4 regions of the Halomonas sp. KM072 genome follow, and region 1 is predicted to be linked to each of the others. Evidence: predicted binding sites of a transcription regulator. Region 1 holds the regulator's gene; each other region holds the start of a gene.

Region 1 (7,442 bases):
AGCGAGCCCAGCAGCATGGCAGGCAGGTTGTCGATGGCGTAATAGCCAAGATCTTCCAGCGCCTGTAGGGCGATGGACTTACCGGACCCTGAACGGCCGCTAATGATCACCAGCTGCATAGCGCATCTCTCTTGGCTTGAGAAGGAATAGAGGGTTACCGTCGGCCTTGCTGCCCGGCAAAGGCTGCGCTAGGCAGCCTGCTCGCGAATCTTGTCGGTCAACAGCGTCAGCAGTTCACGCTGGCTGCTGACATTGCGCAATTGCTGGCGTGTGGCTGCGTCGTTCATGATCGTGGCGACCTGACCCAATAGCGCCAAATGCGTATCATCGGCTTCTTCGGGTACCAGCAGCACGAACACCAGATCGACGGGGTCACCATCGATGGCATCGAAGTCGACGGGTTCGGCCAGCTTGAGAAACCCAGCAATCGGCGTGCTGCAGTGAGGACTGCGTGCGTGGGGAATGGCCACGCCATTGCCGATGCCGGTACTGCCCAGCCGTTCACGGCCAATCAATCGACTGAAGACTTCCTGGCTATCCAGGCTGGGCGTGTTTTGAGCGATAAAGGTGCTGAAAAACTCCAGCACCCTTTTTTTGCTGCCCCCGGGCACGTCGTACAGCACGCGCTCCGGGGGGAGAATGGTTTCCAACATCATCGGGTTAACGCACGCCAGCGCCTTGGGCGCGGGCTTGTGCTTTTTCCTTGTGTTTTACGAGCTGACGGTCGATTTTGTCCGCCAGGGCGTCAATGGCTGCGTACATGTCGTTGTCCAGCGCTTCGGCATGAAGGTCGGCTCCTGCTGCGTGCAGGGTGCAGGCGGCTTGCTGGCGCTCCTTTTCAACAGATAAGGTGACCTGGACGGTCGTGATGTTGTCGTAGTGACGTTCAACGCGTTCCAGCTTTTCGTTTACGTAGTCACGCAAGGCGTCAGTCAGTTCAACGTGATGACCAGTGATGTTTACTTGCATTGACGTGCTCCTTATCCATCGGACTGTACTTCGATTGTAACCCTTTTTGGGCCATTGCAAAGCCCTCGTCGAGAGTTTGTTGGGCGAGAGCGTTTAACTAGCGTAAACGACGGCGCTCACTCGACGAAGGTATACCCATCGACTCACGGTACTTGGCCACGGTGCGGCGGGCCACGGTGATGCCGCCCGCTTCCAGCAGGGTGACCAGACGGCTGTCGGAGAGTGGCTTGCCCGGAGGCTCGTCCTGAATCAGTTTCTTGATGCGTGCTCGAATGGCCGTGCTGGAATGGCTGTCGCCACCTTCCTGGCCGCTGACTTGGCTGGAGAAGAAGTACTTGAGCTCGAACACCCCGCGCGGGGTATGAATGTATTTCTGGGTAGTGACCCGCGAGATGGTCGACTCATGCATCTCCACCGCTTCGGCGATATCGGCCAGAATCAGCGGTTTCATGGCTTCTTCGCCATGCTCCAGAAAGCCGATCTGCCGAGCAATGATCTCGCGCCCCACGCGCAGCAGGGTGTCATTGCGGCTCGAAAGGCTTTTGATCAGCCAGCGAGCCTCCTGGAGATGCTCTTTCAGAAACTGGTTGTCCTGGCTCTTGTCGGCGCGTTTGATCAGACTGGCGTAGTCGGGCTGAATACGCAGTCGAGGCAGCGCTTCCGGGTTGAGTTCCAGGTGCCAGCCCTCGTGATCGTGGCGTACCACCAGATCTGGCGTGACATAGCTGTCGTCGGTGATGCCGTAGGCGCTTCCAGGCCTGGGGTCAAGGCTGCGAATTAAACGGATGACATCGTCCAACTGCTCGTCGTCGAGGCTCAGGCGTCGCTTCAGCAAGCGCATGTCGTCCTTGCCAAGGGCTTCGAGAAACTGGCGTACCAGGCGTTTGGCAGGCATCAGCAGCGGGGTGTCTTCGGGCAGCGAGGCCAGCTGCAGCATCAGGCACTCCCGCAGGTCTCGGGCAAATACTCCGGTGGGTTCGAACTGCTGAAGGCGCAGCAGGGTGTTTTCGACCTCGCGCTGGCTCAGGCCGTCGTGGCCTTGTGCCTTGAGCCCCTCGCGAATGTCGTTGAGAGGCTGGGTCAGGTAGCCGTTGGCATCCAGCGCATCGATGAGGCTTTCGGCGATGGCATGTTCACGGGAGGAGAAGTCGGTCATGGCCAATTGCCAAAGCAGGTGACCGTGCAGGCTCTGCCCCGCCGCCTGACGCTCGAAGTCCGGGCCTTCGCTGCTGCCGCCCATGCTCCCCATGTCCTGGTACGTATCGGACCAGTCGCTGTCTACGGAAAGCTCGCTGGGGATGCTGTCTGCCCACTCGGCTTCCTGAGGCTCGCTGACGGCCTGTTCGCCAAACTCATCTTCCTGCTCGAGCATGGGGTTGGCATCCAGCGCCTGCTGAATTTCTTGACGAAGGTCCAGCGTCGATAGCTGAAGCAGCGCAATGGCCTGCTGCAGCTGAGGTGTCATGGTCAGCTGTGTGCCGATGCGCAGTTGAAGAGAAGCTTTCATGACCATCTGAGAACCACTCGTTAATCAGAAAGCTCCACCCTAGAGCGAGTCTGCGTTTGGTGCAAGTGCAATAAGCATGCCACTAAATAAAATGTCTTCGTGGGCCATTGTTTAAAGCCGGAAGTCGGCGCCCAGATAGACGTCACGTACCTTCTGGTTATTGAGGATTTCCTGGGGGTTTCCACTGGCGATGATGTGTCCGTCGCCAACTATGTAGGCAATATCGCAGATATCCAGGGTTTCACGCACGTTGTGGTCGGTGATGAGGACGCCAATATGACGCTTCTTGAGGGCGCGTATGATCGATTTGATATCGCCCACGGAAATGGGGTCGACGCCGGCAAATGGTTCATCCAGCAGAATGAAGGCAGGTTCGGTGGCCAGCGAGCGAGCGATTTCCACCCGCCGCCGCTCGCCGCCCGAGAGGCTCATGCCCAGGTTGTCGCGAATATGGGTGATGTGAAAATCTTCCAGCAGCGATTCGAGCTTGGCTTCTCGGCTGCTGCGGTCGAGCTCACGACGCGTTTCCAGAATGGCCATGATATTGTCGGCCACCGACAGTTTGCGAAAGATCGATGCTTCCTGAGGCAGGTAGCCGATGCCTGCCAGGGCACGTTCATGCATCGGCGCCCGGGTCAGGTCGAGATCGTCGATGCCCACTTTGCCAGCATCGGCCTTCACCAGGCCGACGATCATGTAGAACGAGGTGGTCTTGCCAGCGCCGTTGGGGCCTAGCAGGCCAACGACACTGCCTTGGGCAATTTCCAGGTTGATATCCTTGACCACGCGGCGGCGCTTGTAACTCTTGGCCAGATGCTGTGCATGGAGCGTCTTGACCGCTGCAGTGTCGGAGCTGATGGCTGTCACGAGGGGCTCTCTCTATTGCTCGGGCTGTAAAGTCATGCGGATGCGTTGCGGTGCGCTGCCGCTGACATCGGAGCGTGCTTGGACCACTCCGCGGTCGATGAAGTATTCGAGCCGTCCACCCTGGAAGCGATCCCCTTGCTGGGTCAGTTCGGCCTGGTCGATCAGCTCTACACGCCGCTCGGACACATGGTAGACGATGCGCCGCGCCCAGCCTTCCATGGGCGTCGTCTGGTCTTCCAGCTGGTTGCGCAGGTAGGCACGCTCGCCCGTGGCGACGGCCCGGGAGAGCTCGCCCGCCTCGTTGCGATGAATTTCGACACGCTCTCCGCGCAGCTGCATTTCACCTTGGCGAATGTCGACGTTGCCGGTATAGACCGCCGTGCCCGCACGTTGGTCCAGGTCCAGGCGGTCGGCTTCCACTTCAACGGGGGCCTGTTGTTGAGCGGCGGCAGGCAGCACGCCTACCACCATGGGAACGGCAAGGGCGAACAGTGCCGTACGAAGCAGGGCGTTCATGGCGACTCCTGAGAAGATTGGGGGGCGGGCGGATGCACGCCGCGCACGTTATCGATCAAACTGACACGGCTGTCGTCCAGCCAGACATCCATGCGTGAGGCTTCGATGCGTTGAGGTGGCTGCTGCAGTATCACAGGGGTGTCGCTCCAGGCATGACGCTCCAGTCCATCATAGTGCAGCAGGTCGGTATCCAGCTGCCAGCCTTCGTCCGGCGCCAGCAGGCGCGCGGATCCGGCCAGGGTCAGCGCCTGGGAGTCCATGTTCAAGGTGCCGGTGTCGGCAATGGCCAGCCATTCACGCTGCTCGCTGTCGAACAGGGTGGCGCGTGGTGACGTGACGTGGGTCATGGCCGCCTGCGGGGTATGTACCAGACGCGGTGCCACCAAGGATTGCTGAAGCGTACCGTCTTCACCGAACAGGGTGATTTCGGCATTTTCCAGCACGTGTCCGGGCTCTTGGGCCTGGGCCTCGGGGTCTACTTCGCGCTGTTGAGGGGCGCGTGGATCCAGCCACACCAACAGCCCACCCAGGGTGATGACCAGGCCCGACAGCCAGATGCGTTTTCTCACCCTGATGCCCATTCAGACGGAACCGTGCAGATAAGTGTCGAGTACGGCGTCCCAGTGCCCCTGGCTGGTGAGCAGCGTGTCACAGATTTCGCGCACGGCGCCATGCCCGCCCAGGCGATCGGTAATCCAGTCGGCGTGGGTGTGCATGTAGTCGGGGGCGTTGGGCACAGTGATGCCGACGCCGGAGCGCTTGATCGGCGCGAGGTCCGGGAGGTCGTCGCCACAGAACGCAACCTGTTCCAGGGTAATGTCTAACCGTTGGCATAGCCCGCGCAGGGTGGCGAGCTTGTCTTCACAGCCTTGGTAGACATGGCTGATGCCCAGCGCTGCGGCACGCTGGCTGACCATGGGAGAGTCACGGCCGGTAATCAGCGCGACGTGAATGCCGACCCGTTTCAGCAGCTTCAGCCCGTGGCCATCCTGGGTGTGAAAGGCCTTGATTTCGATGCCATCGGCCTGGAAGTACAGGCGTCCGTCGGTCAGCACGCCGTCCACGTCCAGGGCCAGCAGTTTTACACGGCGTATACGATCTAAAAGTGCGTCAGGTAGGGCCATAGAGTCTCCGTATCATCCATCATTGGATCATGGGTCAGATAACGCCGCTTGCCAGCAGGTCATGCATATGCAGAGCGCCAATCGGGCGCTGCTGTTCATCGACCACGGCCAGCGCCGTGATACGACTATCTTCCATTATACGCACGGCTTCGGCCGCCAGAACGTCGGGGCCAATGCGTTTGCCAGGCCGTGTCATGACGTCGTCCACCTTGACGTCGCGCAGGTCGTGAAACTGGTCCAGCGTGCGCCGCAGGTCGCCATCGGTATAGACACCGGCCAGCCGACCCTCATTGTCGATGACACAGGTAAAGCCGAGCCCCTGGCGGGTGATTTCCAGCAGGGCATCGCGCAGCGGGCTGCCCAGCGCCACCCGAGGCAGCCGCGCGCCGTCGTGCATCAGATCGCGTACCCTTAGCAGCAGGCGTTTGCCCAGGCTGCCGCCAGGATGCGAGAGCGCGAAATCTTCGGCCGTGAAACCGCGAGCTTCCAGCAGTGCGACGGCCAGCGCGTCACCCAGCGCAAGCGCCGCCGTCGTCGAGCTGGTGGGGGCCAGGTCCAGTGGGCAGGCTTCACGTTCGACGCCGCTGTCCAGGTGGGCCTCGGCATGCCGTGCCAGGGTCGAATCAGGGCGCCCCGTCATGCTGATCAAGGGAGTTCCCAGGCGCTTGAGCAGCGGCAGCAGAGCCGTGACTTCGCCGGTTTCGCCCGAGTTCGACAGGGCCAGTACCACATCGCCCCGGGTAATCATGCCGAGGTCGCCGTGGCTGGCTTCGCCGGGATGAACAAAGAAGGCGGGCGTGCCGGTACTGGCCAGGGTGGCCGCCAGTTTTCCGGCGATATGGCCGGATTTGCCCATGCCGGTCACCACCACACGACCCTTGCAAGCCAGGATCAGCTGGCAGGCGCGGTCGAAGCTCTCGTCCAGCTTGGCTTGCAGGCCGCCAATCGCGGCTTGCTCTATCTGCAGTGTCCGCAGTGCGCTTTCACGCAGTGAGCTGGGTGGGGTGGGGGGCTGGGGCATGGTCGGTCTCGTTCTCGTCATCACGGTTGATAGCCTTCAAGAATAACATCTTGCGGCGGCTTTTAGCCAAACCACTGGCAGGCCGTGGCCAGCAGGCAAGGTGCGCGTGGCTGTTCCTGTGGGTGGCGTTAGGATACGATGTTCGATAATATTTCGAAAACACTGTTTTTTAAACCGCCGATCCGGGCTCGACATGCCCGCGTCGGCGAGCGAACGAGGGGTGTGATGCCCATGACGGATATGCCCTTTATCCAGGTGGAGGATGTGTACTTTTCCCGCGGCGACCACGATATCTTTCGTGGCGTGAGCATGAGCATTCCGCGTGGGAAAGTCACTGCCATCATGGGGCCCAGCGGAACCGGCAAGACCACCCTGTTGAAATTGATCGGCGGGCAACTGGTGCCTGATCGGGGGCGCGTGCTGATCGATGGGCAGGACGTGCATCGGCTGTCTCGCAAGGCGCTGTTTGCGCTGCGCAAGCGAATGGGCATGCTGTTTCAGAGTGGCGCGCTGTTTTCCGATCTGGATGTCTTCGAGAACGTCGCTTTTCCACTACGCGTGCATACCGACCTGCCCGATACCATGATTCGTGACCTGGTGTTGATGAAGCTGCAGGCCGTGGGTCTGCGCGGAGCGCGCCACCTGTCGCCCGCCGAGCTTTCGGGTGGCATGGCCCGCCGCGTGGCGCTGGCACGGGCCGTGGCACTGGACCCGGAGCTGATTCTTTACGATGAGCCGTTCGTGGGCCAGGACCCCATTTCCATGGGCGTACTGGTGCAGCTCATAAAGCGCTTGAACCAGGCCATGTCGCTGACCTCCGTGGTGGTTTCCCATGACATCAAGGAAACCCTGAGCATTGCCGACTACCTCTACCTGATCGCCGATGGTCAGGTGGTGGCGCATGGCACGCCGGCGTCCCTGGATGTCAACGAGGACCCCAGAGTCAGTCAGTTCATGCATGGTGAGCCGGACGGCCCTGTGCCGTTTCACTATCCTGGCAACACCCTTTACCGAGACATTCTCGGTCACGATCCAGCAAGCGGGGCAGGGTAAATGCAGTCAAGACTCTTACAGTGGGTAGCGCCCATCACGCGATTGGGGCGCAAGGGATGCGAGATGGTGGAAGCGCTGGGGCGCGCGGCAGTGTTTCTCGCGCAGTCGGCGGTGGGCGTACCCTCCCGTGAAGGGTGGGCTCTGTGGCTTCGTCAAATGCATTTTGTCGGCGTGCTTTCTCTGGCCATCGTGCTGGTGTCCGGACTGTTCATCGGCATGGTGCTGGCGCTTCAGGGCTACACCATTCTGGTGGACTTTGGTGCCGAGCAGGCATTGGGGCAGATGGTGGCGCTGTCCTTGCTGCGAGAGCTGGCCCCGGTGGTGGCAGCGCTGCTTTTTGCAGGGCGGGCCGGCTCGGCGTTGACTGCCGAGATTGGTTTGATGA
Region 2 (7,442 bases), 240 kb from region 1:
CCTGAGGCATTACCCGATGTGCAACTGGCCATGCCTCGTGAGCTGGCGATTACCGCGTTGCGCAATCTGCTGGACAACGCCGTGCGCCATGGGCCTGCCAACGCGCTGATTCACCTGAGCGTGCAGCGTTGGGGTGGGCGGGTCACGTTCACCGTGGCCGACGAGGGGCCTGGGGTGGATGACGCCACGCTGAAACAGCTAACGCAACGATTCTGGCGTGCCAGCAAGCACCAGGGCAGTGGCCTGGGGCTGGCCATCGTGGCCGCCATCGCCGAGCGCTTTGGCGGCAGCGTTCACTTTGCCAATGCACCCACCGGAGGTTTTCTGGCCCACCTCACGGTGCCCGAAGTGCTACCGCCAAACGCGTCATCACCACCAACGCCGTTACTGCAAGACCCAACATAACAAGCAATGCCAAGGGGGAAGAATGCCATACATCCAATCGACGCACGTCGGCCTGCTGGCGGGGGCCTGCCTGCTGGCAAGTGCTGCCATGGCCCAGACGGGAGACCCGGAACGGGGGCAAACCGCCGCCGCCACCTGTGTTGCCTGCCACCAGGCAGACGGCAGCGGCATGAACATTCCGGGCGGCGAGTCCTGGCCGCGCCTGGCGGGGCTGGATGCCGACTATCTGGCCAAGCAACTGCATGACTTTCAGTCCGGTGAGCGGCAAAACGCCACCATGCTGACCTTTGCCAACATGCTCAATGACCAGCAAATCGCCGATGTGGCTGCCTATTACAGCCAGCTGCCCGCGACACCAGGCCAAGGCGGCGACGTGGAAGACAGCCTGCTGGCGCGTGGCCAGCAGCTGGCCGAACGTGGCGACTGGAATGCCTACATCGTGTCGTGCCAGAGCTGCCATGGGCCCGGCGGCTACGGAGTGGGCAGCGACTTTCCCGGGATCGCCGGGCAGCATGCAGGCTATATCAGTGCCCAATTGCACGCATGGAAAAACGATACCCGTCATAACGATCCACAACATCTGATGGGCGCCGTGGCCAAGCGCATGAACGATGACGACATTGCCGCCGTCTCGGCCTGGTACGCCGCTCAACCCTCTCAACGCCAGCAGGAGGCTAGCCAATGATGACGCGTCCAACGACCTTGACGTTCACCTTGTCGGGCGGCCTGCTGGCCTCGGCAGCCGCGTTGGCGCTCTATGCAGGCGCGGTGTCGGCCCAGCAGCCGCGTGCCGATGACGCCCTGGACATGCTGGTCCACGAGCCGCCCACCATGGACGACCTGGAAGCCTCCGATCTGCACCCGGAGCTAAAGAAAGTCATTCGCTACGGCTACGACCTGTTCACGGATACCCAGCAGCTGCGCGGTGAGTACGTGTACAACGATATGAACTGCTCCAGCTGCCACCTGGGAGAAGGGCGTGTGCCGTTCAGCGCGCCGGTATGGGCCGCCGCCATCACGCTACCGGATTTTCGTGGCAAGAATCAGCACGTCAACAATCTGGAAGAGCGCATTGCCGGATGTTTTGCCTACTCCATGAACGGCACACCGCCGGCATATGGCAGCGATGAAATGCTGGCGTTGAGCGCCTACCACCAGTGGCTGGCCACGGGGGCGCCCATGTACCCCGACAAGCCCATCTATGGGCGAGGCTTTCCAGCCCCCGAGCATGAAGAAGCGCCCAGCTATGCCCGAGGGGAAACGGCCTACCTGGAAAATTGCGCTCTGTGCCATCAGTCCGACGGCTCAGGCCACTACGAAAACGGGGAATACGTCTTTCCACCGCCCTGGGGCGATGGCTCCAACAACTGGGGGGCCGGCATTGTTCGGGTGGAAACCATGGCAGGCTTCATCTATCAGAATATGCCGCTGGGCCAGCCACGCTCGCTCACCGGCCAGCAAGCCTGGGACATCGCCTATTACATCAGTAGTCAGGAGCGCCCCCAGGATCCACGCTACACCGGCGATATCGCCGAAACCGCCGAGCGCTTTGGCCCCACCTTCCACAACCGTTCGCTCTACGGCCACACCCGTGAGCATGACGGTCACGTCCTCGGCGACCACGACAACTACGGCGAAAACGGCAACATCCAACCTTGGAACGTCGGCGCCCCGCGTTTTCAGCACCTTTCGGAGGAGTAGCGGCTGTGTGGTGGGAGGTTGCCGCCAGTAACGATGAGGCCGCCGCCACGTTCGTTGGCTCCATCGGCAACGCTGGCGCGTTGCTTCGCGGGTGCGCTCCGCTTACGCCGCGCTACGGTATGTCGCCAACATCAATCCCAATACGTCACCACGTCAAATCGCGGCACCCCTGTAGCGCGGCGTAACGATTGAGCGAGAGCAACGAGCGAGTGAGGCACCCGCGGAGGCGGCGCCAGCCGCCCTGATGGTGCCACAGCACCCACAGCATCCTCGAATGACAACATACCACCGCCACCCCCGGTGCCCTCATCGGCAACGCTCTCGCGTTGCTTCGCGGGTGCGCTCCGCTTACGCCGCGCTACGGTATGCGCCCACATCACCCCGATACGTCACCACGTCAAATCGCGGCACCCCCGTAGCGCGGCGTAACGATTGAGCGAGAGCAACGAGCGAGTGAGGCACCCGCGGAGGCGGCGCCAGCCGCCTCGATGGCGCCACAGCACCCACAGCATCCTCGAATGACAACATGCCACCGCCACCCCCGGTGCCCTCATCGGCAACGCTCTCCGCGTTGCTTCGCGGGTGCGCTCCGCTTACACCGCGCTACGGTATGCGCCCACATCACCCCAATACGTCACCACGTTAAATCGCGGCACCCCTGTAGCGCGGCGTAACGATTGAGCGAGAGCAACGAGCGAAAGAGGCACCCGCAGCGGCGGCCCGGCGCGAAGGCGGCGCCAGCCGCCCCGGTGGCGCCGAAGTCATTACCCCAACACGAAATCTCTAAAAGCCACAGCCACGTTGGGCGTGGTGGCTAGTCTGGCCTCGATGCTCACGGTGCTTCGCTACCCATCATGTCCAGAAGGCGGGCTTCGTTGGGCATGCCCTGGATGCGGTCGATGCGTAGCAGGCCTGTGTCGGTTTCGCGTTGGTAGGCGCTGGTGGGGGTGGCGTACAGTCCCAGCTCATCGAAAAGCTGGTTATTGGCATAGACCTGTTCTTCGATATCGCGAGGTTGCGCACTGGCGCTCAGGGATTCGCCGTCGCTATGGCGGTGCAGGGCCTCGGCGGGGTCGTCGGCACCGAGGAGGGTGGCGGCGAGGGCGGGGCTATTCGGCGCCAGAATGCCTACCATGATGTGGCGTAACTGAACTTCGCCTGCTTCCACCCAAGGGCGCGTCTGTTGCCATAGCTGGCGGCAGTAAGGGCAGTTGGCGTCGGTGAAGGTGTAAATCACGCGGGGGGCGTCCGAGTTGCCGTCCTGAATCCAGTGGCTCTCTTCCAGCAGTTGCCAGGTTTCGGCTTCGAGCGGGACGCGCACATGTTCGTCCAGCTGCGCTTCGGTCAGGTCATTGCCCGCGCTGTCCATCAGTGTGCCGACAATGGCGTGTTCGCCGTCGGCGGTGAGGTAGATGGCCATGTCCTGGCCTTGCACGCTGGCACCATAGCCGCGCATGCCGCCGGGGGCCTCGAACTGCCCGTGAATGCTGATGCCTTGGTCGGCCAAGGCTTGCACCGGGGCGGGTAGAGCATCGGCCTGACTGGTAATGGCAAAGCCGCTCAGCGCAGCCAGCAGTGCCAGACGGCCCGTCTGAATGGGAAACATCCGTTGCATCACTTTATCCTCAAATAGGCCGCTATTGCGGCAGCGGGTAACTCATGATCACGCTGTAGAAGGCTCAACGAATACGTGATAGCCCATCGTTCAGGGTGGCCCGGGAAAGCTCGCCAAAATGGGTGCTGACCAATTGGCCCTGGGCGTCATAATAAAGCGTGGTGGGCATGGCATGGGCACCTGTCACTTGACCCAGCGCATTGCGCGGGTCTTGCCAGACGTTGTCGAGCTGAAAGCCATGTTCTGCCATGAAGCGGTTGATCTGTGGAAGACTCTCCCCCTGATTGACGAACACGAACGTCACGTCCTGCTCCTGCTGCTGAGCCGCTTCGAAGACCGGCATTTCGCGAATGCAGGGCGGGCACCAGCTGGCCCACAGGTTCACTACCATGGGTTGGCCCTGTTGCTGAGCCAGCTCCGGCAGGCTGATGGGAGTGTCTTCCAGGGTGCTGAGCGGGGTGGTGGGCAGCGGCCGGGTCTGCTGTTCGATGAGCAGGGTGCTGCCCAGCGTCACGCCCCACACCAGACCGCCGGTGAGCATGGCCGCGCCCAGCGGCGCGCGTTGACGCGGCGAGCGCCACAGTGCCCAGACGCCATACCCCATCCCGGCCAATGCACCGGCCAGCAGATCAAAACCACCGTCACGAATATCCAGCCGCGCGAGCAGGCCGTCGTATTCCCCCCAGTAACGCACGACGAACACCAGCCTGGCCGCCAGCAGGGCGACCATCAGCAGGGTAAACAGGGTGTCGCTGACCGAAACCTGCTGGCGCCTGCCCAGCAGGGCGCCTACCAACAGGGCGAGTAAGAAGGCAAAACCGATGATCAACTGATGCAGGCTGAACCCCATGGGGCCAATGGCCAGGCTTTGTTGCAACATAAACGCTCACGTATCCACCGTAGAATTGGATGGACAGTGTCGCAGGACAGGATTATTAAAGGATTATCTTGTCCTGTCCTGAGACGTTATGTCGCAAGGGGTCAGGCGTTAGCCACCAGCCAGAGCACGGCATAGGGAGGCAGGGGTGCCGGCGGGTGAAGCGAAGACGAGGTATCCAGCGGCTGCCAGGCGTGCTGCTGCAGCCGCTGAGTCAATGCCTCGCCGCCCTGGTCGAGGGCGACGCGGCGGTCGGTGACGTTGAACAGGGCCAGCAAGCGTCGGCCATTGGCCAGCGGGCCGCGCTCGATGGCCAGCAGCTCCGCGGGCGTGCTGATGACCTGCTGGGGAACGTTGGGATGAAAGCAGGGCTCCTGGCGGCGAAGGTCCAGCAGCCGACGCAGGGCATGGAAGACATCGTGGGTGGGGGTGGAGGGGCTTTCCAGCAGCAGCTCCAGTTCGTCCAGCGGCCAGCGACGCCGGTTGATGGAGCGCAGCCGACCGCTGCGCTCGACACCTTCGACATCGTTGAGCGTGCCGGTCAAGGTGTGCAGGTAAAGCGCAGGAATGCCTTGCAGGCTGAGCATGATGGCCTGACTGCACAGGAAGCGCGCAATTTGCCAAGGGTCGGGGCCGCGCCGGGTGCCGCGCATGGCCTCGAACCAGGTAATGTTGATTTCGTAGGGTGTGTCGCTGCCGTCCGGGTTGCTGCGCATGCTGACGAAACCACCGAAACGATGCATCAGCTCCAGCAGGGCGTCGCGTTCGTGATCCGGCAGCAGGCCCTCCAGCGGGCGCACCCCGATGCCGTCGTGGCTGGCGGTAAAGTTGAGGTAAGTGCAGTGTTCAGGCAGCACCGGCAGGCTGGCTAGCCAGCTTTGCAGCGTGCTGGCCTCCCCACGGGTGAGGGTGTGCAGCAGCAGCGGGGGCAGCGCGAACTGGTACACCATGTGCGCTTCGTCCGGCGGGCCTTCCGCCAGGCGTTCGAGGCCGAAATAGCTGATGTTTTCGGCATGGGGCACGTTGGTTTCGGTGATGATCAAGGTGCCGGGAGCGATCTCATCGACGATGGCGCGTAGCAGGCGTACCACAGTATGGGTTTCGGGCAGGTGAATACAGGCCGTGCCCAGCCGCTTCCATAGGAATGCCACGGCATCGAGGCGGATGATTCGCACTCCCTGCTGCAGGTAAAACAGCAGGATGCCGACGAATTCCAGCAGGACATCCGGATTCTCGAAATTCAGGTCGATCTGGTCTTCCGAAAACGTGGCCCACAGGTGGCGGGTGCCCCGGCGGGTGGAAACAGGCACGAGCAGCGGACTGCTGCGTGGCCGCGTGACCTGGGAAACATCAGTATCTGGGTCCACCTCGATAAAGTAATCCCGCCCCGGCAGGCTGCCGGTCAGATAATCCACGAACCACAGCGATTCGCGGGAAACATGGTTGAGCACCAGATCGCCCATCACGTCATAGTGGCTGGCCAGGTCACGAATATGCGACCAGTCCCCCAGTTCGGGGTTGACCTCCCGGTAATGGATGACCGAAAAACCGTCGTCGCTGCTCCAGGGGAAAAAGGGCAGCACGTGCACCCCGCTGATCGTCTCCCCCAGGTGGCGCTGCAGAAAGTGGTTCAGTACGCCCAGTGGGGGCGTGCCGTCTGCCACGATGGCGTCACCATAGCTGATGACCCACTGATCCTTTTCGCTCCATGTTGGTGCGCCGTCGCTGGGCGTGCCTGTGGAGGGGGCGGAGGGGAGTAGCGGCCGGAAGTGGGCCAAGTGCTGTTCGAGGCGTCGCTGTACCTCTCCTGCGCGCTCGCCGTACAGGTGGGTCAAGTAACGCTGTAGCCTGAGCTCAAATACCGTCATGGATGCCTCCCTTTCAATCAACCTTCGACAAACGCTGCAGCTTGTGTGCCAAATCGTTACAATATAGGTGAATAGTGTGCGAAATGACGTACAAGTCATGCCTCTGCCGCTTTTGCAGGCATGACAAGCGGTAATGGGACGGTTTACCCAACGATCCTGGGATGGATCTTAAAATAGCTTACAAAACAGTGGATACCTGGAGGCCCGCTGGCCTGGCGGGTATCCATGGGCTGACACGCTGAGCGCACTTGCAGGTGCGTACCGACAATAGGTTGACTGCCATGCATTGTCCTTTTTGTGGTGCAAACGATACACGAGTGACGGACTCACGCCTGGTGGCAGAAGGTGATCAGGTGCGTCGTCGCCGCCAGTGTGCAAGCTGCCACGAGCGCTTCACGACGTACGAAACGGCAGAGCTGATCATGCCCAGGGTGGTGAAGTCGGATGGCTCCCGGGAGACCTTCAATGAAGCCAAGCTGCGGGCAGGCATGTTGCGGGCGCTGGAAAAACGGCCAGTAAGTGCCGAAGCCATCGAGGCGGCCGTGGAGCGTATCCGTCAGACCTTGCGGGCACGAGGCGATCGAGAGGTGAATGCCCGTGAAGTGGGCGAGGCGGTGATGAAGGCGCTGCGTAGCCTGGATCAGGTGGCGTACATTCGCTTTGCATCGGTGTACCGCAAATTCCAGGATCTGGAAGAGTTTCGGGCTGAAATCGACCGGTTGGCTCAAGAGCCGGGTGACGATGCTTCCTCCGGTGCCGCCTCTTCCGAGGTCAAGTGATGAGCCTGTTCTCGATTGCCGACCACGGGTTCATGGCGCGCGCCTTGCAGTTGGCTCGCCAGGGCCTCTATACCACGGACCCCAACCCGCGCGTGGGGTGCGTCATCGTTCGCTATGATCGTTCGGCCGAGGGCCAGGTGGTGGGGGAAGGCTACCACCTGCGCGCCGGTGAGCCTCATGCCGAAGTGCATGCGTTG
Region 3 (7,442 bases), 1.9 Mb from region 1:
CGGCATGACCATGGGAGCCAGCCATGACGTGTAGCGTGATCGGGCGGTATATCGCGTTGATGGGCTTGCTGCTGCTGGCCATGGGCACGGCCAGCGCCCAGACAGGCTCGACGCTTGCGCGCATTCAGCAGGATCACACCATTCTGATTGGGCACCGAGAACACGAGGAGCCGTTCTCCTACGTGGTGGAAGGGCGGCCCATCGGCTACTCCATCGATATTTGCCAAGCAGTGGTCGACAGCATCAGCGCTCGGCTGGGTGGGCCTGCGCTGGCAGTCACCTTCGTGCCGGTGACGCCCGCCAACCGCTTCATCCTGCTGAGCAAGGGCGATATCGACCTTGAGTGTGGTGTGACGACCAATACCGCAGAGCGGCGTCGGCAGGCAGCATTTTCCTATCCCCATTACTTCAGTACTACTCGCTATGTGTCGCTGGCGAAGAATGCGCTGGATCGCATCGAAGACCTGACAGGGCGCAGCGTCGTATCGACCACAGGGACGCTCAATATCGAGCAGCTCAATGCCATGAACCGGGAGCAAGGCCTCAATATCTCGGTCATGCTGAGTCGCTCCCACGACGAAGCGTTCACCATGGTAGCTGCCGAGCAGGCGTCTGCGTTCGTGATGGACGATATCTTGCTGGCGGGCCTGGTGGCGTCCGATGCCTCTCCCGAGCGCTTTCATATCTCGTCGGAAGCGCTGAGTGACCCCGAGCCGTATGGCCTGATGTTGCGCCGTGACGACCCCGAATTTTTAGCCTGGGTCAATGAAGCGTTGCGTGCGCTCTATCAGAGTGGCGACATGCTGGCGCTTTATGAGAAGTGGTTCTTGTCTCCCATTCCGCCCGACCAGCAGGTGGTGGGGCTACCCATGAGCCCTCAGCTGGAGGCCGTTCTGGCACACCCGGAAGCATTCGCTGAGTAAGGAGTGAGTCATGTCACGAAGATACAGGCGCTGGTGGGTGGGGTTGATGGCCTCCTTGGGCGCCAGTGCGTTGGCGTTCGCTGCCGAGATCGACACCTTGGAACGCCTCAGGGAAACCGGCACGCTGCGAGTTGGCTATGGCGATACGGCGCCTTTTTCCTATGCGGATGATCAGGGCCGCGTGGTGGGGTATTCCATCGAGCTGTGTCAGCGGGTGGCGGAGCATTTACAGCAGCAACTGGCACTTCCCCACCTGGAGATCGAATACGTCTTCCGTACCCCGGGTAACCGGGTTCAATTATTGAATAGCGGTGTGATCGATATCGAATGCAATGCCAGTACGAATACGGCAGAGCGCCGCCGTAGTGCGGATTTTTCGCTGAGCCACTTTTTCGTCTCCGTGCGCTATGTTGCGCTGGCCAAACATGGGTTTGCCACGTTGCAGGATCTGGCGGGGCGCAGCGTCAGTGTGGCGCGGGGAACGGTGAACGTGGGGCAGATCAATCTGGCCAACCGCGAGCAGCGTTTGAACCTGTCGGTAGTGCCGATGGAAACGCTTCAGGAGGCTTTTGACCTGGTCACCCAGGAGCGGGTGGCGGCGTTTGCCATGGATGACATTCTGCTGAGCACGATGATGGCAGAAACCGGCAACCCCGCGGCCTATCGCCTGTCGGAAGAGGCGATGACGCTTTTGTCGAGCAGGTGAACCAGGCGCTGCGCCAGATCTATCAAAGCGATGAGATGCTGGCGCTTTACGAGCGGTGGTTCCTGCAGCCGTTGCCCGGCAAGGAACTTACCCTGAACGTGCCGCTGAGCGAAACGCTGAAAAACCACTTTGCCAATCCCCAGGCCTTCCCTCAGATCACCCCTCAGGCTGTTTTACAGGACTAGGCGCGGGCTTTTTTAGCCGTGGCAGTACTGGGGGCTTTCTCGCGTCGTTCGGCCAGGTGCTCTACCTTGCGCTGCTTTTCGTACAGGAAGCGCAGCACTTCCTGGCGGTAGCGGTTGTAGCGGGGGTCGTCGGCCAGCGCGATACGGTTGCGGGGGCGCGGCAGGTCGATGTCGAGAATTTCGCCAATGCGCGCCGAGGGGCCGTTGGTCAGCATCACGATACGATCAGACAGCAGCACGGCCTCATCCACATCGTGGGTGATCATGATGACGGTATTCCCCAGCTCGTCCTGAATGCGCATCACCTCTTCTTGCAGGTGGGCGCGTGTCAGCGCATCCAGGGCGCCAAACGGCTCATCCAGCAGCAGTACCTTGGGCTCCATGGCCAGAGCGCGGGCGATCCCTACCCGCTGCTTCATGCCGCCGGAAATCTCCGACGGGCGTTTGTCGAGGGCATGGGACATACCGACCATGTCCAGGTTCTTGAGAATCCAGGCGTGGCGTTCGGCCTTGGTCTTGCGGCGGACAAAGGTCTTGTTTACCGCCAGCGCCACGTTCTCGTACACCGTGAGCCAGGGCAGTAACGAGTGGTTTTGGAAGACCACGCTGCGGTCGGGGCCTGGCGCATTGACCTCCTTGCCATCCAGAATGACCGCGCCAGAGGTCGAGGAGGTGAGCCCGGCGATGATGTTGAGCAGGGTCGACTTGCCGCAGCCCGAATGGCCAATGATCGAGATGTACTCACCCTTGGCGACGCCCAGGTCGATCTCCTTGAGCACGTTGGTAGTGGCACCTTTGGTGGCAAAGGTCATGTCCACCTGCTCGACGCTTAAATAGTGTGAAGCCATGATCCAATCTCCTGGGTTAGCTTTGGGTGGTGCCACGAGTCACGCACTGGCCGATGAAGGCCACGATGCGGTCAAGAATGAAGCCCACGATGCCCACATAGATGAGTGCCAGCACGATGTCGCTGAGCATGGAGGCATTCCAGGCGTCCCAGATGAAAAAGCCGATGCCCACGCCGCCAATCAGCATCTCGGCGGCCACGATGGCCAGCCAGGAAAGCCCTACCCCAATGCGCAGGCCCGAAAAGATATAGGGTGCGGCGGCGGGCAGCATGATGCGGGTGAAATACTCCATGCCGTTGAGGCGAATCACGCGGGCCACGTTACGGTAATCCTCGGGGATATTACGTACCCCCACCGAGGTGTTGATGATGATGGGCCAGATGGCGGTGATGAAAATCACGAAAATGGCCGAAGGAGTGCTGTCCTGAAACCCGGCCAGTGAAATCGGCAGCCAGGCCAGCGGAGGCACGGTGCGCAGCACCTGAAACACGGGGTCGAGGCCACGCAGGGCCCAGGTCGATTGGCCCACCAGCACGCCCAGGCTGATGCCTACCACCACCGCCAGCAGGTAGCCATAGGCCACGCGTTCCAGGCTGGCCAGAATCTGCCAGCCCATGCCCTTGTCGTTGCCGCCGTAGTCGTAGAAGGGATGAATGATCAGCTCCCAGGTATCGTTGAGCACCTGCGAGGGCGGCGGCAGCGCCGCGCCAGGATGGGAGCACAGCGCTTCCCACAGGCCGATCAGAATGGCCAGCACGACCACCGGCGGCAGCACGTTCTTGACCAGGGTATCGCGCAGGCGTAGCAGCACAGGGTGCACGCCTGGCATGGGGGTAGACAGCGTATTCGCTCTTGATGAAGTCGTCATGAGGTTCTCCCAGGCTGCCTGGCTCAGGCCAGCGCCTTGATCTCCAGGCTATCGAGGTAGGCTTGCGGGTTTTCCGGATCGAAGACCTTGCCGTCGAACAGCGTTTCGACGCCGCGAGAGGTGGAGTCCGGAATGTCTGCCGAGGCCACGCCGAGGGCGTGAGCGGCTTCTCGCCACAGGTCTTCGCGGTTGACCTGATTGATCAATGTCTGGGTGTCGAGGTTTTGAGGCATGTAGCCCCAGCGGATGTTCTCGGTCAGAAACCACAAGTCATGGCTCTTGAACGGATAGGAGGCGTGATCGTTCCAGAAGCGCATTATGTGAGGACTATTCTCGACCACGCGGCCGGTGCCGTAGTCGATGTTACCGCGCATATGTTCGATGATGTCGTCGACGGGAGCATTGATCCAGCGCCTGCGTGAGCAGATCTGTGCCACTTCTTCCCTGTTCTCGGGCTGGTCACAGTAGATTTGCGCCTCCATAACCGCCATCAGCAGCGCCTTGGTGGCATTGGGATTGGCATCCACATAGTCGGTACGCAGGCTCAAGACCTTTTCCGGGTGGTCGGGCCATAATTCGCCGGTGGTAACAGCGATATAGCCCACCTCTTGGTTGACCAACTGGCCATTCCAGGGGGCACCAACGCAGCAGGCGTCCATGCTGCCGACCCGCATATTGGCGACCATCTGCGGTGGTGGCACGACGATGGTTGAGATATCGCGATTGGGGTCAATACCGCCAGCAGCCATCCAGTAGCGAAGCCACAGATCGTGGGTGCCGCCAGGAAAGGTCATTGCCGCCCGGACATCTTCGCCTCTATCCCGTTTGGCTGCCAGTGCCTCTTTGAGTGGAGCAGCGTCTGTGCCGATAGCCAGGTCTCGGTATTCGTTACTTATCGAGATTCCCTGACCATCGATGTTGAGCCTGGCCAGAATGGTCATTGGTGTAGGTATATTATTGGTGATGGAGCCTAAGGTCATTTGATAGACCATTGGCGTGAGAATATGTACGCCATCGATACCATTGCGCTGAGAACCCAGTACCAGATTGTCGCGCATGGTCCCCCAGGAAGACTGCTTGAGAACTTCCACATCGGTCATGCCGTGCTTGGCAAAAAATCCCTTTTCATCGGCGACAAACAGTGGCGCGGCATCCGTGAGCGCTATAAAGCCAAGCTTTGCAGCTGTGGTTTCCGGTTTGCCATTGGCAAACGCCCAGCTAACCGGCAGACTGCTGAGCAGTGCGGTACCCCCCACTACGGTGGCGGAGCTTTTGAGAAAGTGGCGACGTTCCGGTGAGTGGGACGAAGTGATTTTTTTGCGCATGACACGGTTCCTGCCCTTTGGAGACAAAAACGGCGCCTGCAATCAGCCCCGTTGAGGAGCTGTTGCAGACGCCGTTGTCTGTTGATCATCTTTTTTTATCGCCGGGCCCACGTTGGCCCAGTTTGCTATCCCCTTGTCTTGTGCAGCTAACATGCCAAATGGCTTAGTCGTTTTTGCGAAATATCAGCTTTTCAAAAGGTTAGTCATAAGAGTCGAAGAGACGTCTTGTTCTCGAAGGAGGCAGGGATGATGCGGTGCAGCGTAGAAATGGTGCAGTTTTGGCGAAGTTGCACGAAAAAGAAGCAGGATTGTTAGCAAGTTATCAATAACGTCAAACAATGTGAACCCTATTGTCAAGATGGTAACTTCCCAACAGAATGTGATTAACGCATTGAGGCTCGGTAGCGGGCATCACATTCAAGGAAAGGGATTTCTCGACTGGGCTGGCAAACGTTGGTTGGTCAGCGAGGGGGTAACATGAACAAGCTATTGGCAAACATCTCGGTAAAAACAGGTCTGACCGTTGTACTGGCCATCTTTGGTGTATTGATCATGGTAGTTGCTTTTATCGCTCATTTATCAGGCGAAAGGGGCGCGCGCTCGCTAGTAGTACTGGATACCATTTCGATGGATCAGATGTTGCCGCTTGCACGTGTTCAACGTTCGGTGGGGTTTTCTCAGTTGGCTTACATGAACGCTGTCGTAGCGGCTAAGGATGGGCAGCGTCAGCAAGCTCAGTCCTATCTGGCGGAGGCCGACGGCTTCTTGCAATCAGCCCAGCGCTACTTTGCCGAGTTCGAGGCTTCGTCCCCCCGTGACATCAATGGCGAATTGGCCGATGCCGTCATTACCGACTTTCATGCGGTCATGCAGCAAGGGCTTGTGCCGCTCGCTGCTGCGGTCACCTCTGGTAATGACGTACAGTTGATGAGTATACGGCAAACCCTTAGTTCTCTTAACCAGGAGTTAATCTCATCGAGCATGGCGTTCAATGACTTCCTCGAGGATTACGGTGATCAATTGCTGGCCAACTATGAACGCGACGTGCAAATGTTCGCTTACATCGATATCGCCGTGATCATCGTTGCGCTTTTGACCATCGTGCTGGTGCGTATGGCCATGGTGAGGTCTATCGTCAAGCCGCTGGACGAGGCCGTGGTGCATTTCGAGCGCATTGCCGAAAATAATCTGTCAACTCGCGTGGACCTGCGCGGCAGCAATGAAATTGGCAAGCTGTTCAGCGCCATGCAGCGCATGCAGAATGGTCTGGCGGCCACGGTAGCGACCGTGCGCGACAGCAGTGGCTCGATCTACATCGGCGCACGAGAAATTGCCGGGGGCAACGCGGATTTATCGTCCCGCACCGAGCAGCAGGCGGCCTCCTTGCAGGAAACCGCCGCCAGCATGGAGCAGTTGACCCAAACCGTGAAGCAGAACGCCGATAACGCACGTCAGGCCAGCACGCTGGCCAATGATGCTTCGGGTAAGGCGGTAGAGGGCGGCGACGTGGTCGATCAGGTCATCTCGACCATGCACGGGATTTCTTCGAGCTCCCAGCAGGTGGCCGATATCATCAACGTGATCGACTCGATTGCCTTCCAGACCAATATCCTGGCGCTCAATGCCTCGGTCGAGGCTGCCCGGGCAGGCGAGCAGGGGCGCGGTTTCGCGGTCGTCGCCAGCGAAGTACGCAACCTGGCCAGCCGCAGTGCCGAGGCGGCCAAGGAGATCAAGCGATTGATCGATGCTTCCACGGCGCAGGTCAATGAAGGCTCTCAACTGGTAGAAAAAGCCGGTGCCACCATGCGGGAAGTCGTCGGGTCGGTACGCCGAGTCACCGATATCATGGACGAAATATCGGCAGCCTCCCAGGAGCAGAGCGCGGGCATCGAGCAGGTCAATCAGGCCGTCGCTCAGATGGATGAGGTCATCCAGCAGAACGCAGCGCTGGTGCAAGAAGCTTCTGCGGCGGCCAGCTCGCTGGAGGAGCAGGCCGAGCGGTTGGAGGGCGTGGTGGCGGCATTCCGTCTGGAGCAGGGTAGCGAGCGTCGTCAGCCCGCGCTGACTACCCCGCAGCCCCGCGGCGAGCTGCTGCGCCCCCAGCTTACGGGTAAGCCGAAGTCCAACGCGGCCGCCAGTGCCGAGCAGGAGTGGGAAGCGTTTTGATAGGCTGACGTTATCTCTATGAGCCACAGAGCCCCGCCACCGTAAACCGGTGGCGGGGCTCTGTGTTTGGCACCTGCATGGTTAAGCAGCAAGCCGACTTTTCAGACAGAGCCTAGTTGAGCGCGCTGGCCACTTCCTCGATTTGCAGGGCCAGGCTATGCAGGCCGCCGCCAGAGAGGTACCAAAGCGCAGGGGTGAGCATCACCAGCTGGGCGTCCGTGCCCGCTTCCGTCCATTGCTGGCGAAGCTGCTCGGCGTCTGCGGGCTCGTTGCCAATGGCCGCACTGCGGTCGATCACCAGCACGATCTCAGGGTCGATCTCGGCAATGGCGTCAGCGGAAAGCGGCGTAAAGGTGCGTTCGCCACGTACTTCGGGGGTCACGCTCTCGGGCATCTCCAGGGCAGCAATGCCCAATACTTC
Region 4 (7,442 bases), 1.7 Mb from region 1:
TGCCCATTATTCACGAGGGCGAAATCGAAGGCGCCGTGGCCACCTTCCGTAGCCGCCGAGAAATCATCGACCTCTCCCAGGCGCTGACCCAGGCCAGCCGCGACGTGGACATGCTGCGCGCCCAGGCCCACGAGTTCTCCAACAAGCTCTACACCATTTCCGGGCTGCTGCAGTTGCAGCGCATCGAGGAAGCGCTGGCCCTGATTCATCAGGAAACCGAGCGTGCCCAGGCGCAGATGAACTTCCTGATGCGCCATGTGGCCGATGCGGTGCTGAGCGGCACGCTGCTGGGCAAGCTGACCCGCGCCCGTGAACTGGGTGTGGCGCTGGAAATCGACGAACAAAGCTCGCTCTCCTGCCCGCTAACGCCCACCGGCCAAGAGGTCATGATGAGCGTGGTGGGTAACTTACTGGATAACGCCTGCCACGCCGCGCTCAACGGCCCTCATGGCGACCAGCCCACTGTGCGGCTGTTTTTCACCGACCTGGGCGAGCAGCTACTTATTGAAGTGGAAGATAATGGTGCCGGGGTGCCCGCCGAGCATGCGGAGTCGATTTTTGCCGAAGGATTTTCCACCAAAACCGGCAAGCATCGGGGCATCGGTCTTGCGCTGGTGGAACGGCTGTGTCGCCAGCACGGTGGCGCGATCACCCTGGAAGAGAGCGAGCTGGGGGGCGCCTGTTTCATTGCCGTGCTGGACCGCTCGCTATGCGCCGAGGCCGCCACCGAGCCTGCGCCCTCATAACGACACGAATAATGACGACGCTAATGAATAAGAGGAAACACCATGTCTGCGACGCAATACGGCATTTTGGTCGTCGAAGACGATTTTCGCATCGCCGATATCCACCGCGCCTTCATCGAGCAGAGCGACGGGTTCTATGTGGTCGGCATGGCGCGCAACGGCAGTGAAGCCAAGGCGCTGATGGCCCAGCACGCCGCCGATATTCAGCTCATTTTGCTCGATGCCTACTTGCCCGACGTGGAGGGGCTCGAACTACTCTGGGCCATCCGACGGGATCATGTTCATGTGGATATTGTGATGGTGACCGCCGCCAAGGAGGTGGAGACCATCAGCGAAGCGCTGCGCGGCGGCGTGTTCGATTATCTGATCAAACCCATTGAAGCGGCCCGCATGAACCAGATGTTGACCCGCTTTCGCCGTGAGCGTGAGGCGCTGGCCAATCGCGCGGAAATGAGCCAGGACGAACTGGATCACGTGCTGTCCCGGATGACGCCCAGCGAGCCCACGCGCACGGCAAGCCGAACGCTGCCCAAAGGTATCGACCGCTTGACGCTGCGTCGGGTCATAGACGCGCTGGCCTGCGAGTCCGATTCGCTCACGGCCATGCAGGTGGCGCGCATCATGGGGGCGAGCCGCTCGACGGCGCGTCGCTATTTGGAGTTTTTGGTCGCCGAGCAGGCCGTCAGTGCCGAGCTGGGCTATGGCGATGTAGGCCGTCCCGAGCGGCGCTATCGGCTATTGAGCGCCGCCAAAGGATGGCTGGAAACGCTATGAGCATGTCTGCGTGAACAAAATGAACAAAACGCACAAAAAGAACAGTATGTCGTTAATGGCCATAAGCTTGTCGAGGAGGGTGGCACTCTTCTAACGTTCAGGGCGTAACCACACAAAGCTAATCATCGAGTGCCAAGCGCTGCTGGTTAGCCGTGCTTTTGGTTCGTTCGGCGCACACAACAAACCGCGCCCACCAAAACACCGTTTGAACAATAACGCCTGAACAAAAACGTGGAGAACGCCAATGACTACGCTTTCCTTGAAGCGCATCGCCGTGCTGGCCCTGCCGATGGCGGCCCTGGCCATGACGACCGCTGCCCAAGCGCAGGAGTGGACGCCGAGCAAGTCCATCGAATTCATCGCCCCCGCCAACCCCGGCGGCGGTTGGGATACGCTGGTACGCACCATGTCCCGCGTGATTCAGCAGGAGTCTCTGGCAGACGAAAGCTTCGCGGCCATCAACGTACCTGGCGGCGGCGGTGCCGTGGCGTGGGCCCAGGTCGCCCGCGATAGCGGCAACCCCCACAAACTGTTTGCCACCAGCCCGCCGATGATTCTGGTGCCGCTGGCAGGCGCTTCCCGCTACGACCACACCGATTTTACGCCGATTGCGCGTATCAACACCGACTACTCGATTATTCTGGTCGCGGCGGATTCCGAATACCAAACCCTTGATGACCTGTTCGAAGCACTCAAAGCCAACCCCGGCCTGAGCGTAGGCGGCGGCAGTGCGCCTGGCTCCATGGACCACATCTCGATGGCGGGCTTGGCCTCGGCGGCGGGAATGGAGCCCTCGGCAGTGAACTATATCCCGTTCTCCGGCGGTGGCGATGCCATGACCAACCTGATGGGCGGCCACATTGAAGCGGTGATCGGTGGTGCTGGTGAAGCGGTGGGCCAGCTTGGCGAAGGCAGCCAGCTGCGCGCGCTGGGTGTCTCTTCTGAAGAGCGTCTGGGCGGCGGTTTGGCCGACGTGCCCACCTACCAAGAGCAGGGCTACGACTACACCTTCGATATCTGGCGTGGCGTGATGGGCGCGCCGGAAATGCCGGAAGAAGCGGTGGAGTACTACGAAACGCTATTCGCTGAAATGCTCGAAACCGACGCATGGCGCGAAGCCAGCGACCAGCTGGGCTGGATCGATGCCTACCAGGATAGCGAAACGTTTGGTGCCTTCCTGGACGATCAGCAAGAGCAGTTCAGCAGCGTGCTGACCGATCTGGGCCTGCTGCGCCAGTAAGCGCCAGCACCTGTTAGAGATTCCCCGGTGGCGCCACGCCGCTGGGATCTTCTGTCTGTTACCGCGAGGGCCAGCGCATCCGCGCTGGCTCCTTCGGAGAAATCCCAATGACCCGATTGAATATCAACCAGTGGCTAGCGCTTGTACTGGCGCTGGTGGCGGCTGCTTATTTAGCCATGGCTTGGCAAATCCCGACGTTCCCCTTACCGCGTCCGGTGGATTCCGACCTGTTCCCCAAAGTATTGGGCGTGTCTCTGCTGCTGCTGGCGGCGCTGCTATTTTTTGAAAAGCCGAGCGCTATTGCCGGGGCCGATGAGATCGACCATGAGGCTACCAACGGCCCGCTGCTGTTCACCCCCTGGGCGCGTGTCATCGTGACCTCGTTAGCCATCGCCGCCTATGCGTTTTTGCTGGTGCCGCTGGGCTTTGTCTTGGCTTCCACGCTCTTAAGCGTTGGTTTAACCGCCTACTACGGCTATCGCCGCCACGGCGTCAACCTGGCGGCATCGCTGGGTGTGGTGCTGGCCCTTTACCTGACCATGACACGGGTAATGGATGTTTACCTACCCACCGGCGTACTGCCGTTCTAAGCAGGGCGTGCTGACGCACGCTTAGCGGGTTTTAACGCGAGACACTCCCATGGATGCCTTGAACAATCTGATGTATGGCTTTGGCATCGCGCTTGAGCCAATCAATATCGCTTACGTTTTCGCCGGTGTGTTTGCCGGTACCATTATCGGTATGCTGCCAGGCCTAGGGCCGATCAGCGCGCTGGCGCTGATGATTCCGATTACCTTTGCCATGGAGCCCTCCTCCGGTTTGATTCTGATGGCAGGGGTCTATTACGGCGCTATTTTCGGCGGCTCGACCTCATCCATTCTGCTCAACGCCCCCGGCGTGGCGGGCACGGTGGCAACCTCCTTTGACGGCTACCCGATGGCCAAGCAGGGCATGGCGGGTAAGGCACTGGCCATTGCGGCGTATGCCTCGTTTATCGGCGGTACGGTATCGGTGATCTTTTTGATGCTGGTGGCACCGCTGCTCTCCAAAGTGGCGGTAAGCTTTGGCCCTGCTGAGTACTTTGCACTGATGGTGCTGGGCTTGACGGCGGTGGTGTCACTGTCGGATAAATCCTTGGTAAAAGGCCTGATTGCGGCGGTAGTGGGTGTGATGATCTCGATTGTGGGGATCGACATGCAAACCGGTACCGAGCGCTTTACCTTCAACTCGATTCAACTGCTCGACGGTATCGACTTTCTGGTGGTGGCGCTGGGTATCTTCGCCCTGGCGGAAGTGTTCTACATGCTGCTGCGTGGGGGCGGTGGCAAGGAAGCTCCGCGCAATGCCATCGGCTCGCTGAAGCTGAGCCGTGGCGAAGTGAAGAAGATTGCTGGCCCCATCAGCCGCAGCTCCGTACTGGGCTTCTTTACCGGCGTATTGCCGGGGGCGGGCGCCACCATTGGCTCTTTCCTGGGCTATAGCATGGAGAAGCGCCTAGCGAAAGATGGCGACACCTTTGGCCAAGGCAACATCAAAGGCGTGGCCGCGCCGGAAGCGGCCAACAATGCCGCGTGTACCGGCTCTTTCGTGCCGCTTTTAACCCTAGGTGTACCGGGTTCCGGCACCACGGCGGTACTGCTGGGCGCGCTGCTGGTAATGGGCGTCACCCCTGGCCCGATGATGCTGGAGCAGCGCCCGGATGTGTTTTGGGGCGTGATTGCCAGTATGTATATCGGCAACATCTTCCTGCTGGTACTCAACCTGCCGCTGATCCCGCTGATCGCTAAAATCCTCGACCTGCCGCGCCCGCTGCTGCTGTCGATGATTCTGATCTTCTGCATGATCGGCGTTTACGGCATGAGCTTTAGCGTCTTCGACCTGCTGCTGCTGTTGGGCTTTGGCCTGTTGGGCTTGGGCATGCGCCTGTTTGGCTTCCCCACGGCGCCGCTGATTCTGGCGCTGATCCTGGGTAACATTATGGAAGAGTCCATGCGCCGGGCGCTGCAGATATCTGGTGGCGACTGGACCACCTTTATCGATAAGCCGATCTCGCTGGCGCTACTAGTCATCGCGGTGCTCTCCCTGGGCCTGCCGCTGCTTAAAAAGCGGCGTAGCAAGGCGGCTGCGGCGGCTAACTAAACGCCAACGCTTTACTCCTTGGCGCTCTAGGTCTCCTAGGGCGCTTTTTTATTGGCGGTGACAATACCCTCTTGTGGTGCAAGGCATCCTATTGGTGCATAACAAGCGTGCATGACGGCTTACTAATTGCGTCATATTTGTGCGCGCGGCATAAAATAGTGTTTTTTGAAAACTGCTAAGTATTTGATTCTATTTTTATTAATAGTCTTTGCTTTAATCTGGCGCACCCCTTGCAGAATGAATAGCGACGTGTGAATAACGAGCCATGGCTCGCTACCCACGAGTGGACGCACCAAGTGCCCCCGTCGCATTAATAACGACAACGCTTGGTCGCGATACCCCAAACACGAGCCCCAACCATAAGGGGCGCAAGGAGGTTCAAGTGACCACACTGCAGCGCAAGACACACCCACGTACCCTTAGCCGTTTCGCCACTGCCCTGGTCACCGCCGCTGTGATGGGCGCCAGCGTGCAAGCGGTTGCCCAAGACGACGACCCCATCAAAGTCGGTATTCTGCACTCGCTCTCCGGCACCATGGCCATCAGTGAATCGACCCTGAAAGACACCGTGGAAATGCTCATCGAGCAGCAGAACGAAGCCGGTGGCCTGCTTGGCCGTCAGCTAGAAGCCGTGGTGGTTGACCCCGCTTCCAACTGGCCGCTGTTTGCCGAGCGCGCCCGCGAGCTGCTGGCCCAGCATGAGGTAGACGTGGTGTTCGGTAACTGGACCTCGGTATCCCGCAAGGCGGTACTGCCGGTGTTCGAAGAGCTGAACGGCCTGCTGTTCTACCCGGTACAGTACGAAGGGGAAGAGTCTTCCGAGAACGTCTTCTACACCGGCGCGGCACCCAATCAGCAGGCCATTCCTGCGGTGGAGTACCTGATCAACGAAGTCGGGATCGAGCGTTTCGCGCTGATCGGCACCGACTACGTCTACCCGCGTACCACCAACCGGATTCTGGAAGCCTTCCTGAAGGATGAGCACGGGGTGGCCGAAGAAGACATCATGGTCAACTACACCCCGTTCGGCCATTCGGACTGGCAGAACATCGTCTCTGAAATCCGTCGTTTTGGTGAAGAGGGCAAACCCACGGCGGTGGTCTCCACCATCAATGGCGATGCCAACGTGCCGTTCTATCGTGAGCTGGCCAACCAGGGGATCGATGCCGCGGATATTCCCGTCATCGCCTTCTCGGTGGGTGAGCAGGAGCTGTCCGGTATCGATACCGGGCCGCTGGTGGGCCACTTGGCCGCCTGGAACTACTTCATGAGCGTGGACACCGACGCCAACTACGACTTCATCGACGCCTGGATCGACTGGACGGGCGATGAAGAAGCGGTCACCAACGACCCCATGGAAGCCCACTACATCGGCTTCAACATGTGGGCCGAAGCGGTGCGCAAGGCAGGCACCACCGATGTGGACGCGGTGAAAGATGCGATCATCGGCGTGACCGTGCCTAACCTTTCCGGTGGCTATGCCGCCATGATGCCCAACCACCACATCACCAAGCCGGTGTTGATCGGTGAAGTGCAGGACAACGGCCAGTTCGACATCGTCTGGCAAACGCCGTCCACCGTGGCCGGTGATGCGTGGTCGGATTACCTGCCGGGCTCTCGCGACCTGATTGCTGACTGGCGTGCACCGATGCGCTGCGGCAACTTCAACGTCGCCAACGGTTCGTGCGGTGGCAGCACCGCAGCAGAAGAAGCCGAAGCGGCACTCGCCGAGTAACTTTCGTCCCCTACTGCGCCAGCGCAATGGCGCAGTAGGGGAGCACGCTACCTCTCCCATTTGATCACCAAAGGAAGAACCCCATGAGGCGTTTCCTTTCCTTGGGGCTACTGTGCCTGATGCTACTCGGCACCGCCGTGTCGGCGCAGGCACAAAGCAGCTCCTCGACTCCCGATGACCAAGCCGCACTCGCGCTGTTGACCGCGCTGGACGTGGAGAACTTCCGCGCCAAAGGCGACGCGATTACGGCCATTTTGCAAAGCGACGACGAGCGCGCCCGAGATTGGCTGCAAGCCTTGCTCGATGGCCGCCTGCAGCGCACCAGCGAGGGTCGCTTCGTCGTGGTGTTGAACAACACCGGGCGTGACTGGCCCGTGGCCGATGCCTTGACCGAAGAGCCGCTAGGCGAGATGTCCCGCCGCGACCTCAACCGCATCGGCATCAACAACGCCCTGCGCAACCAACTGCGCAGCGCCATCGCCGTGGTCGACCTCTACTCCCCCAGCGTGGAACGCCGCCGTACCTCCGCCGAGCGTCTGCTGGGCGAAGTGGACGAGACGCTGGCCGAGCCTCTGGAAGCGCTGATTGCCGAAGAAGAGGATAGCCAGGTGCAGCGCCGGTTAGCGCAGGCACTGGCCATTTATCAAACCGAAGCGGGCCAGCTGGAAGGCGTGGAAGCGCTGCGTGGCAGCCTGCATCCGCGTGCCCGTGTGGCGCTCAATCGCGCGGCCAATGGCGATGACCTGGTGGTCGCCGACGCGGCCAGAGAGGCGCTCCTCAGCATCGAGCAAAACCTCAAGCTCAATCG

Evidence for each region. Region 1 encodes sigma-54, which starts transcription at its own class of promoters, with help from an activator protein. Its sites were predicted from a motif close to TGGCACNNNNNTTGCTNT; they were not measured.
Region 2: the regulator sigma-54 is predicted to act here: its motif matches at 6,500-6,517, upstream of RVM26_RS03190 (sugar phosphorylase).
Region 3: the regulator sigma-54 is predicted to act here: its motif matches at 4,995-5,012, upstream of RVM26_RS13535 (CmpA/NrtA family ABC transporter substrate-binding protein).
Region 4: the regulator sigma-54 is predicted to act here: its motif matches at 5,119-5,136, upstream of urtA (urea ABC transporter substrate-binding protein).

What each region holds. Positions count from the first base shown of each region.
Region 1 is NZ_CP136132.1:927,703-935,144, forward strand. Features, by position in the region: gene rapZ (RapZ family nucleotide-binding protein) at 1-119, opposite strand, end outside; gene ptsN (PTS sugar transporter subunit IIA) at 189-656, opposite strand; gene hpf (ribosome hibernation-promoting factor, HPF/YfiA family) at 661-969, opposite strand; gene RVM26_RS04180 (RNA polymerase factor sigma-54) at 1,067-2,482, opposite strand; gene lptB (LPS export ABC transporter ATP-binding protein) at 2,588-3,334, opposite strand; gene lptA (lipopolysaccharide transport periplasmic protein LptA) at 3,356-3,859, opposite strand; gene lptC (LPS export ABC transporter periplasmic protein LptC) at 3,856-4,440, opposite strand; gene RVM26_RS04200 (KdsC family phosphatase) at 4,441-4,983, opposite strand; gene RVM26_RS04205 (KpsF/GutQ family sugar-phosphate isomerase) at 5,018-6,004, opposite strand; gene RVM26_RS04210 (ABC transporter ATP-binding protein) at 6,236-7,057, shown strand; gene mlaE (lipid asymmetry maintenance ABC transporter permease subunit MlaE) at 7,058-7,442, shown strand, end outside.
Region 2 is NZ_CP136132.1:684,024-691,465, forward strand. Features, by position in the region: gene RVM26_RS03165 (sensor histidine kinase family protein) at 1-405, shown strand, start outside; gene RVM26_RS03170 (c-type cytochrome) at 428-1,090, shown strand; gene RVM26_RS03175 (c-type cytochrome) at 1,087-2,106, shown strand; gene dsbG (thiol:disulfide interchange protein DsbG) at 2,939-3,721, opposite strand; gene RVM26_RS03185 (TlpA family protein disulfide reductase) at 3,786-4,601, opposite strand; gene RVM26_RS03190 (sugar phosphorylase) at 4,703-6,466, opposite strand; gene nrdR (transcriptional regulator NrdR) at 6,748-7,245, shown strand; gene ribD (bifunctional diaminohydroxyphosphoribosylaminopyrimidine deaminase/5-amino-6-(5-phosphoribosylamino)uracil reductase RibD) at 7,245-7,442, shown strand, end outside.
Region 3 is NZ_CP136132.1:2,858,289-2,865,730, reverse strand. Features, by position in the region: gene RVM26_RS13565 (diguanylate cyclase domain-containing protein) at 1-34, shown strand, start outside; gene RVM26_RS13560 (amino acid ABC transporter substrate-binding protein) at 24-923, shown strand; gene RVM26_RS13555 (amino acid ABC transporter substrate-binding protein) at 934-1,629, shown strand; gene RVM26_RS13550 (hypothetical protein) at 1,626-1,814, shown strand; gene RVM26_RS13545 (ABC transporter ATP-binding protein) at 1,811-2,662, opposite strand; gene ntrB (nitrate ABC transporter permease) at 2,679-3,530, opposite strand; gene RVM26_RS13535 (CmpA/NrtA family ABC transporter substrate-binding protein) at 3,554-4,855, opposite strand; gene RVM26_RS13530 (methyl-accepting chemotaxis protein) at 5,333-7,021, shown strand; gene RVM26_RS13525 (substrate-binding domain-containing protein) at 7,134-7,442, opposite strand, start outside.
Region 4 is NZ_CP136132.1:3,083,892-3,091,333, reverse strand. Features, by position in the region: gene RVM26_RS14600 (sensor histidine kinase) at 1-746, shown strand, start outside; gene RVM26_RS14595 (response regulator) at 789-1,520, shown strand; gene RVM26_RS14590 (tripartite tricarboxylate transporter substrate binding protein) at 1,765-2,760, shown strand; gene RVM26_RS14585 (tripartite tricarboxylate transporter TctB family protein) at 2,868-3,350, shown strand; gene RVM26_RS14580 (tripartite tricarboxylate transporter permease) at 3,400-4,899, shown strand; gene urtA (urea ABC transporter substrate-binding protein) at 5,282-6,634, shown strand; gene urtB (ABC transporter permease) at 6,718-7,442, shown strand, end outside.